DNA from 3 places in the Streptomyces sp. P9-A4 genome. Region 1 is predicted to be linked to each of the others. Evidence: riboswitches for the same ligand, from Rfam matches in the RefSeq annotation. Region 1 holds a riboswitch; each other region holds the start of a gene.
What was found. A riboswitch is a leader RNA that binds a small molecule or an ion and turns the genes downstream of it on or off. The one in region 1 is predicted to bind cyclic di-AMP.
Positions count from the first base shown of each region.

Region 2: it holds a riboswitch for cyclic di-AMP, as region 1 does, so the genes downstream of both, V4Y03_RS26005 (M23 family metallopeptidase) here and V4Y03_RS17850 (M23 family metallopeptidase) in region 1, are expected to answer to the same signal.
Region 3: it holds a riboswitch for cyclic di-AMP, as region 1 does, so the genes downstream of both, V4Y03_RS29145 (M23 family metallopeptidase) here and V4Y03_RS17850 (M23 family metallopeptidase) in region 1, are expected to answer to the same signal.

Region 1 covers NZ_JAZIFY010000001.1:3,972,420-3,975,682, reverse strand. The annotation lists gene V4Y03_RS17855 (aldo/keto reductase) at 1-282, opposite strand, end outside; gene V4Y03_RS17850 (M23 family metallopeptidase) at 380-1,507, opposite strand; cyclic di-AMP (ydaO/yuaA leader) riboswitch at 1,519-1,665, opposite strand; gene V4Y03_RS17845 (PP2C family protein-serine/threonine phosphatase) at 1,867-3,078, opposite strand; gene V4Y03_RS17840 (MFS transporter) at 3,237-3,263, opposite strand, start outside.
Region 2 covers NZ_JAZIFY010000001.1:5,763,331-5,766,593, reverse strand. The annotation lists gene V4Y03_RS26015 (HPr family phosphocarrier protein) at 1-102, shown strand, start outside; gene V4Y03_RS26010 (GntR family transcriptional regulator) at 322-1,005, opposite strand; gene V4Y03_RS26005 (M23 family metallopeptidase) at 1,185-1,955, opposite strand; cyclic di-AMP (ydaO/yuaA leader) riboswitch at 1,968-2,133, opposite strand; gene V4Y03_RS26000 (M16 family metallopeptidase) at 2,334-3,263, opposite strand, start outside.
Region 3 covers NZ_JAZIFY010000001.1:6,481,867-6,485,129, reverse strand. The annotation lists gene V4Y03_RS29155 (STM4011 family radical SAM protein) at 1-48, shown strand, start outside; gene V4Y03_RS29150 (SGNH/GDSL hydrolase family protein) at 35-829, opposite strand; gene V4Y03_RS29145 (M23 family metallopeptidase) at 982-1,953, opposite strand; cyclic di-AMP (ydaO/yuaA leader) riboswitch at 1,956-2,112, opposite strand; gene V4Y03_RS29140 (tyrosine-protein phosphatase) at 2,486-3,263, shown strand, end outside.

The DNA of each region.
Region 1 (3,263 bases):
GTGGGGGTGGGCGCCGACCTTGGTGGCGACGACGATGTCCTCGCGGTTGCCGCGGGAGGCGAGCCAGCGGCCGATGACCGTCTCGGACTCGCCGCCCTCGTTGCCCTCGGCCCAGGCGGAGTAGACATCGGCGGAGTCGACGAAGTTGCCGCCCGCGGCGGCGTAGGCGTCGAGGACGGCGAAGGACTGCGCCTCGTCGGCGGTCCAGCCGAAGACGTTGCCGCCCAGGGCGAGGGGGAAGACGTGCAGGTCGGAGCTGCCCAGCGGGCGGAGAGAGGTCATGATCGGTCAACCTTCCGCGCCGCCGGGCGTATTCCGTACGGGCTCCGGGGCGCATTCCGTAGGGGATGCGCCCCGGGCCCCTACGGGGTCCCCGACCTCAGAGGGTGAGGCCCTTGGAGCGGAGCCAGTCCGCCGGGTCGATGCCGTCGCCGCCGGGCGTGTGCACCTCCATGTGGAGGTGGGCGCCGGTGACGTTGCCGGTGGCGCCGACGCGGCCGATGGTCTCGCCGGTGCCCACGGTCTGGCCCACGCCGACCGTCATGGACGAGAGGTGGCAGTACCAGACCTCGGTGCCGTCCGACAGCTCCAGGACGATCCGGTAGCCGTACGAGCCGGACCAGCCCGCGGACTTCACGGTCGCGCCGTGCACCGCCTTGAGCGGGGTGCCGGTGGGAGCGGCGAAGTCGAGGCCGGTGTGGTGGCCGGAGGACCACATCGAGCCGGACTGCATGTACGTGGCGGTGAGGGTGTAGGAGGAGACGGGCAGCGAGTAGCTCGCGGCCAGCGCGGCAAGCCGCTCGGCCTCCGCCTTCGCCCTGGCCGCCGCCTCCGCCTTGGCCTTCGCTTCCGCCTCGGCCTTCGCCTTGGCCTCGGCCGCCGCCTTCTCCGCCGCGTCGGCCTTGGCCGCCGCCTCGGCCGCGGCCTTCTCGGCCGCCGCCTTCTCCGCCGCGGCCATGTCGGCCGCGTCGGCGGAGGCCTGCTGCTGCTCGGCCTGCTGGAGGATGCGGGCGCGCAGGGCCTCGCCCGCGTCGCCGGTGCCGACCGCGGTCCTGTCGAGCTGCTCGGCCCCCGCACCCTGCTGGGTGTCGGCGCCCTGCTGCTCGTCGAGGGTGGTGTACGTGGCGGCGGTCAGCGGGTTCGGGTTGGCGCGGGCCGCGCTGACCGTCTCGGGGGTCTCGTCGGGGAGGAGGTCGCCGACGCCCGGGAGGTCGTGGGCGTCCGGGAGTCCGAGGTCCGGGAGGTCGGGAAGGTCCGGAAGCGAGATCGCGACCGGGGGCTTCTCCTGCGCGGTGGCGAGGCCGCCGGCGCCGACGGCGGCGATGACACCGACGCCGAGGACGGTGGAGGAACGGGCGAAGTTGGAGCGCTGCTTGACGACCCGGTGCCGGCCGCCGGCGCGGAGGGATCCCTCGGTGGGGTTCCACTCGGTGTCCGGGGCGGCGGGACCCGCACCACCACCGAAGGCATCGAAGGGGGCTTCGGGTACGGGAGTGTTGGACGCCACGAAGGCGCGCTCCTTTCCTTCCTTCTCGCCTACCGGGTTAGCTGACGGGTTCGGAGCAGGAAGGTCTCCTACGGGCACGCTCGCACAGGTGCGAAAGGCCCGATTCACCCCAAGTAGTGGTTCCCCGGTTCCTCTTCAGGATTCGGCGCGCGCGCACGGTGCCGCCTCTTGCGACGGCTGAAACGACCGCGCTGCGTTATCGAACGTTAATAGACAGGGGCTCCCGATTCCAAGCCGTCCCTCTTGATCATTCATTGAAATGGTAGAGAATGGCCCGAGTTGACCCCGCTTCAGAAAGGGGCCGCGGAAGCCGAGCGATCTGACGTTATGTCAATTGTTATCGCAGCGACACCCCGCGACTACGAGCGGTGACCGGGCCCGCCCGGCGGCACCACCGGCATCGTCCGCCGCCGCCCCTGCTGCCCCTCCGACGGACGGCTCACCGCGAGCAGCGCCATGTCGTCCGTCGACCCGCCGCCCGTGTGCAGCCGTACGTCGTCCGCGAGCGCGTCGAGCAGTTCCTCGGGACCCGGGAAGATCCGGCCGGCGAGCCGCGACACCGGGTCGTAGAAGACGCCCGCAGCGTCCCGCGCCTCGGAGAGGCCGTCGGTGTAGAAGAGCAGCGTCGCGCCCGGCGGGAACGGCCGCGCCTCGGCCCGGTCCGGCCACCCCGCGAGATCGCCCATGCCCAGCGGCAGCGCGGGCTCGCCCGGCTCCAGCGAGTCGAGCCGCCCGTCGCCGTACAGCATCAGCGGGGGCGGGTGGCCGCGGTTGACCACCCGTACGAAACCGCCGAAGGTGCCGCTGCCGTCACCGCGCGGGATCTCGGCGAGGACGGCGGTGGTGAACCCCTCGAAGGCGTCGAGCCCGTCCCTGCGGGTGCCCTCCCGGGTCAGCGCCCGTTCGAGGCGCTGCGCCACGCCCTCCAGGTTCCGTTCCTGCTCGGCCGCCTCCCGGAACGCCCCGATGACGACGGCGACCGCCTCGACCGCCTCCATGCCCTTGCCCCTGACGTCCCCGAGGACGAGCCGCACCCCGTAGGGGGTGTCCTGGACGGCGAACAGGTCGCCGCCGATGAACGCGTCCGCGTGCGCCGCCTCGTAACGCGCCGCGCACTGCAGCCCGCCGATCCGCTCGGCGGGCGTCGGCAGCACCGCCTTCTGCGCGGCCTCGGCGATGACCCGCGCCGAGGCGAGCCGTTCGCCGCTGCGGCGCACGACCCGGTTGATGAGGAGGGCGAGCGCGGAGACGGTGACGACGGTCAGGGTCTCGGTGAGGGCCGGCACATCGTCCGCGGTGCCGTTGGAGAGGTGCAGCCCGACGGAGGCGAGGACGGCGGCGATCCCGGTGAGCAGCGTCGTGAGCATCGAGAAGAAGGGCGCGGCAATCAGCGGGGCGGCGGCGAGCATCGGCGAGGCGGTGTACGGATCCGGCGTCGCCACGTCGAACACGACACCGCCCACGATGAGCAGCGGGGGCAGCGCGCGGATGAACCGCCGGGCACCGCCGTACTCGGGACGGCCCTCGCCGCCCCGCCGCCTGCCGCCCGCCGCTCCTAGGGGGTGCCCCACCTGTGGTCTCCTGCCCGGTCCGTACCCGGCCGCGGTCCGCACCGCGCCCTCCCAGGGTGGCCGCCGCCCCGGAGGGCGGCGACTTCCACGGGGCCGACTGGCGTACGGACGGGGCGGCGGGCGGGCGGGGTGGACGCTCAGACCCTCGGCCCCGCTGCTCAGTCCGCCGGGGCGGGTTCCTCCGC
Region 2 (3,263 bases), 1.8 Mb from region 1:
GAGATCGTCCTCGCTTCGGAGGCCGACGGCGCCGAGGTCGCGCTGGACCGCCTGGCGAAGCTGGTCGCGGAGGGCCTGGACGAGCTCCCCGAGACCGTCTGATCCGGGTCCACCCGACCCACCCGTACGACGAAGGGCCGTGCCCGCCGGAATCCCGGCGGGCACGGCCCTTCGCTTTCCGCCTGGCTTTCACTCGCCCTCTTTCGCCCTCCCGTGCCGCCCGGTTCCCCGGCAGCACAAAAGGACGGACGACAGCAAGAGGCATTACGGGCACCCCGAAATACCCCGCCGAATTCCCATTCCTTGTATACGGCGCCCTCGTTAATTCCGGGCGCTCGCCGTGTTGACGACATGTTGCGAAACCCTCACACGACCCCGGTCCGGCCTCTTGAGCCGGTGCAGCGCCCGCGAGCGTTCCGCGTGCAGCGCCGTCAGCGCCCTCGCCCGCTCGGCGTCACCGCGCGCCACGGCGTCCACGATCGCGCCGTGCTCGGCCCAGGCCTCCACCAGTCGTTCGGGCTGCTCGACCGCGTACATCCAGGCGATCTTGTGCCGTAGCTGGGTCAGCAGCGCCGTCAGGGCGGGGCTCCCGGAGGCCTGCGCGAGCGTCTCGTGGAACCAGCCGCCGAGTGAGCGCAGATCCTCGCCCTGGCCGCGCCTGGCCCGCTCCTGACCTAGCCTGACCAGGCCGCGGAGGACCTTGAGATGCGCCTCCGTACGTCGCTGGGCCGCCCGCGCCGCCCCCAGCGGTTCGAGCAGCGCCCGCATGTCGAGCAGATCGGCCGCCTCCTGCTCGGTGGGCTCGGCGACCTGGGCCCCCGCGTGACGGCGGGTGACGACGAAGCCCTCCGACTCCAGGGTGCGCAGCGCCTCACGGACCGGGACGCGGGACACCCCGTACCGACGGGCGAGCAGGTCCTCGGTCAGCCGGCTCCCCCGCTCGAAGACGCCGGAGACGATGTCGTCCCGGATCGCCGTGCATACCGAGTGCGCGGGAATGCGCATGTCCGACCTCCGCCTTGGTCGCGCGAGACAATTCGATCGGCGCCTTTCCGCGCCCGGTCTCCGACTCTATTGCAGCCCGCCGGTATTTCCGATGGCCGCACGGAATGTGAAGGGTTCTTGACCGACGAAAAGCCCCGGCTCAGCACGAGCCGGGGCTTTTGCGATGCGCGCCGTCGGTGTCAGACGTTGACGCCGCGGGCGCGCAGGTAGGACAGCGGGTTGATGTCCGAGCCGTAGTCGGGGCTCGTGCGCGCCTCGAAGTGGAGGTGCGGGCCGGTCGAGTTGCCGGTCGAGCCGGACACGCCTATGTGCTGGCCGGGCTCGACGCTCTGGCCGACGTGGACGTCGATGGAGGACAGGTGGCCATACTGGGTGTACGTGCCGTCGTGCATCCGGATGACGATGTTGTTGCCGTACGCGCCGCCCCAGCCGGCCTCGACGACGGTGCCGGAGCCGACGGAGACGACGTTGCTGCCGTAAGCGGCGTGGAAGTCGATGCCGGAGTGGCTGCCGGAGGACCAGAGCGAGCCGCCGGTCTTGTAGCCGGTGGACACGTACGAGCCGTCGACGGGGAGCTGGAAGGAGGCCAGACGGCGGCGCTCGGCCTCGCGGGCGGCGCGCTCCTTGGCCTGGCGGATCTCCTTGGCGCGGGCCTCGGCCTTGCGCTTCGCCTCCGCCTGGGCCTTCGCCTTGGCGGCGGCCTCGAAGGCCTCCCGGTCCTGGGCGTCGGCCTGGGCGTTGAGCCGGTCCGCGAGGGAGTCCTCGGTGATGACCCGGGTGAGGCCGGTGTCCTCGACGGAGCGGTTGTCCGTGTCGGCGGCGAGCGCCGGGGAGGCGAGGGTTCCGATGACGCCGGTGGTGGCGAGCGTCGCGACGCCGGCGATACCCGCCGTGCGGCGCGCCGTCCGGCTCGGAGCACGATGCTTCCCGGTGGCACGGGTGAACGCCATGGAGGGGCTGGTCCTTTCCTTCCTTCTCGCCTACCGGGTTAGCTGACGGGTTCGGAGCAGGAAGGTCTCCTACGAGCCCCTCCGTACGAGACGAAGGCGCCCGATTCACCCCAGGGACTACGTGTGGGTCCCCGGCTCCCCAGGCTCGCGCCTGACGGGGACTCGGCGATGACTGTCCGATGCCGCGGATGCGGCGCGTGCAACTGACGAACAGCCGCACCGACGCTATGCGGATCGCCTGTCGATCACCAACCAGACACGCTTTTTGTAAGACATGCCACAGGCCATACGATGAGACTTACCGTCAATACGGACAAAGCGGAGAACCCCGACGAACCATCCCGTCGGGGTTCTCCGTTGCCGGTTCGGCGACCGGAATCAGCCGGTCACGACCGTCACTTCACCGATGCCGAGCGCGCGCACCGGCTCCGCGATCTGGGCCGCGTCGCCCACCAGGACGGTGACGAGCCGGTCCACCGGGAAGGCGCTGACCACGGCCGCGGTCGCCTCGACCGTGCCGGTCTCGGCCAGGCGCGCGTACAACTGCGCCTGGTAGTCGTCCGGGAGGTGCTGCTCGACCTGGTCGGCGAGCGTCCCGGCGACCGAGGCGGCCGTCTCGTACTTGAGCGGCGCGACGCCCACCAGGTTCTGCACGGCCGTCTCGCGCTCCGCGTCCGTGAGCCCCTCGGCGGCCAGGGTGCGCAGCACCTTCCACAGGTCGTCGAGAGCCGGGCCGGTGTTGGGAGTGTCGATGGAACCGCTGATGGCGAGCATCGCGGCGCCGTTCCCCTCGGCGTCGGAGCGGAGCACCTGCCCGAAGGCCCGCACGCCGTAGGTGTAGCCCTTCTCCTCGCGCAGGACCCGGTCGAGTCGCGAGGTGAGGGTGCCACCGAGGCAGTACGAGCCCAGCACCTGGGCCGGCCAGACGCGGGCGTGCCGGTCGGCGCCGATGCGGCCGATCAGCAACTGGGTCTGGACGGCGCCCGGACGGTCCACGATGACGACCCGTCCGGTGTCGTCCGCGGTGATCGGCGGCATCGGGAGCGGCTCGGCCGGCTCGCCGGTCCAGGCGCCCAGGGTCTCCGCGAGGACCTTGTCCAGGTCGACGCCGGTCAGGTCGCCGACGACCACGGCGGTGGCCGTCGCGGGCCGGACGTGCGCCTCGAAGAAGGCGCGGACGGCGGCGGCGTCGATCGCCTCGACGGTCTCCTCCGTGCCCTGGCGCGGCCGGGACATCCGGGACTCGGCCGGGAACAGCTCCTTGGAGAGCTGCTTCGCGGCGCGACGGGCCGGGTTGGCCGTCTCGTG
Region 3 (3,263 bases), 2.5 Mb from region 1:
CCCGCCGGCGTAAGCCCGGCGGCCGTGGCCCCGACTACAGGGGCATGAGGTTCGGGCGCTTGGGCTCGACGTGGTCGCCGGAGCTCTCGCCGCGCAGGCGGCGCCCGATCCACGGCACGAGGTACTCCTTCGCCCAGTGGATGTCGTCGCGGCGCACTTCGAGCGTGCCGCGCGGGGGAACCGGCGGCCACGCCTGGTCCGGGTCGGCGGGGACCGGCATGTCGAGGACCTGGGCGGCGCGCAGCGCGACCCGGGTGTGGCCGTCGGGCGAGAGATGCAGCCGGTCGTCGTCCCAGGCGCGCCGGTCCTGGACGGACTTCAGCGACCACAGGTCGAGGACGGGGCACCCGTAGCGGTCGGCGATGGCCCGGACGTGCCCGTTGTAGGTGGCGATCTTGCCGCGCAGGTGCTTGAGGAGGATCACGTCGCGGGTGTCGAAGCCGGTGGTCACCATGACGGTGCCGACGGCGGAGGTCAGTTCGGCGACGGCGCGCTCGAAGCGCTCGGCGACGTCGTCGGGGTCCGTGCCGGGGCGGATGATGTCGTTTCCGCCGGCGCAGAAGGTGACCAGATCGGGGGCGAGTTCCTTCGCCCTGGGGACCTGTTCCGCCACGATCTGATCGAGGAGGCGCCCACGTACGGCCAGGTTGGCGTAGCGGAAGGCGTCGTGCTCCGGCAGCTGGTCGGCGAGCAGCACCGCGAAGCGGTCCGCCCAGCCGACGTAGGTCCCGTCGGGTCCGGGGTCTCCGACGCCCTCGGTGAAGCTGTCACCGATCGCCGCGTACGACCCGAATGCGTTCTTGTCTGTTGATCTCGAATCGTCTGCCACGGGAGCACATCCTTCCCTTTCGGATGTGACCTACGCGACCGTAAGGAGGGGTTGACTCAGGGTGACATATGCCACCGATAAAGAATTCGCCAAGCCGGAATACACCGACGGCCCGGCACACACGTGCCGGGCCGCCGGAGATTCCGTGGGCGTCAGACGGAGACGCCGTGCTGGCGGAGGTAGGCCAGCGGGTCCACGTCGGAGCCGTAGCTCGGCGAGGTGCGGATCTCGAAGTGCAGGTGGGGCCCGGTGGAGTTGCCGGTGGAGCCGGAGAGGCCGATCTGCTGGCCGCCGCTGACGGACTGGCCGGCTGAGACGGAGAGGGAGGAGAGGTGGGCGTACTGCGAGTAGTTGCCGTCGGCGTGCTGGATGACGACCTCGTTGCCGTACGCGCCGCTCCAGCCGGCCGAGACGACCGTGCCGGCGCCGACGGCGCGGACGGTGGTGCCGGAGGAGGCGATGAAGTCGACACCGGTGTGATAGCCGGAGGACCACATGGAGCCGGAGGCGTGGTACGGGGTGGAGAAGCCGCCGCCGCTGACGGGCGTGACCCAGCCGGACGCGGAGGCCGAGGAGCCGGAGGACCGCGAGGTGGTGGCGGAGTCCGAGGTGACGGCGGCCGGGGCTGCCGCGCGCTCGGAGCCGCGGGAGGCGCGCGTGGTGTCGCCGGAGCTCTTCGCGGAGTCCTTGCGCTCGGCCTTCGGGGCGGCCTTGGCGGTGCTCTTCGGGGCGGCGGCCGGGGCCGTGCTCTTGGCGCCGAGGGTGAGCTTCATGCCGGGCATGATGAGCGAGGGGTTCTCGCCGACGACCTGTCGGTTGTCCTCGTACAGCTTCTGCCAGCCGCCGGTGAGGTGGTGCTCGGCGGCGATCTTCGAGAGGTAGTCGCCGCGGACGACGGCGTACGTCTTCGGCGCGGCCTTCGCGGCGGTGGGCGCGGCCGGGGCGGCGGCGGCCTTCACCTGGGCGGCGGCGGGGGCGGCGGCCGGGGCGGCCTGCTCGGCGGCGTGGGCGCCGGTGGCTCCGAGAAGCGGGAGGGCGACGACGGCGCCTCCGGTGCCGGCGGCGGCGATGCCACGGGCCAGGCGGTTGGGCATGGTGCGGCGGTGCTTACCCTTTGCGGGCATGGCGAATTCCTCTCCGGCGCCTGCGAGGTGAGCTGTCGGGTTCGGACTGGAGATGTCCGGCCGCGTTCTCACGCGGCTTCACCCCGAGCCGTCCTTCTTGGAGGGATCGGCGACTTACCTGGGTCCCCCGCTCCTGCCTTGTACGGGTGAGTGCGGATTCCGGTCGGTGGCAGGATTCGGCGGTCCGTCCGGATTGAGCGCGACGCTAGACGAGTGGGGTCGGCGTGAACAAGCCGGGGTTTTCAATTGCTCCGGGATTCCGCGATATCCGGCCGGAATTCCGGTCACCCTCCGTTGATGACGGTCCCTCGATCTCCTTTTCCCGGGGGGCATTTGGAAAAGACGATCAGGCACGGTCCGTCACGGTTATGACGCTGCTCACGCAGCGATCCCCATCTCCCCTGCAACCCGGGCGGGTTATGGCGAACTCCTCAATACGGACAGATCGCCCATTCCAGAGCGAGGGGGTGTGCTCCCCCGCCGGCACCCGAGATGATTGCCCCAGGAATCGATCGAGAGAACAGGAGCAGCCGTGACGCAGCAGCTGCCGCAGGTCCCGCCCGCCGACGCGAACGAGCCCGAGCTGGCCGAGGTCCGCAACTTCCGGGACGTGGGGGGTCTGCCGACGACGGACGGGCGCGCGGTGCGCCCCGGCCGCCTGTTCCGCAGCGGCCACCTCGCCCACGCGACCGAGGAGGACGCGGCCTTCCTCGCCTCGCTGGGGCTGCACACGGTCTTCGACTTCCGGAACCTGGCCGACCGTAAGCTCGAGGGGCCCGACGTCGAGCTGCCCGGCACGCGGAACGTGAACATACCGCTCAACGACCCGGCCGACGGCAAGGAGTTCTGGAAGCTCGTCCAGGACGGGGACCTCGTCCAGCTGCGGGAGATCCTCGGCGACGGCAAGGCCGCCGGCCGGATGTCCGACTCGTACCGGAAGATGGTGGTCGAGCGGACCGCCGAGCACAGCCGTGTCCTGCACGCGCTCGCGGAGGACAGCGTCCCCGTCCTGATGCACTGCGCGGCCGGCAAGGACCGCGCCGGGCTCTCGATCGCGATCACCCTGCTCGCCCTCGGGGTCGAGCGGGATGCCATCGAGGCCGACTACGTGAAGTCGAACGACCCGCACCGCCGCTACAAGGTGCGTCGCAGCTCCACCGCCTCCGACGCCATGTCGCCCGAGGTGATGGAGCTGCTGAGCCCGCTGTTCGACGCGCGGGTGGAGTATCTGCGGGGCGCCTTCGAGACCATCGAAGGGACCTGGGGCTCGGTGGACGCCTACCTCGCCGAGGGCCTGAAGCTGGCCCCGG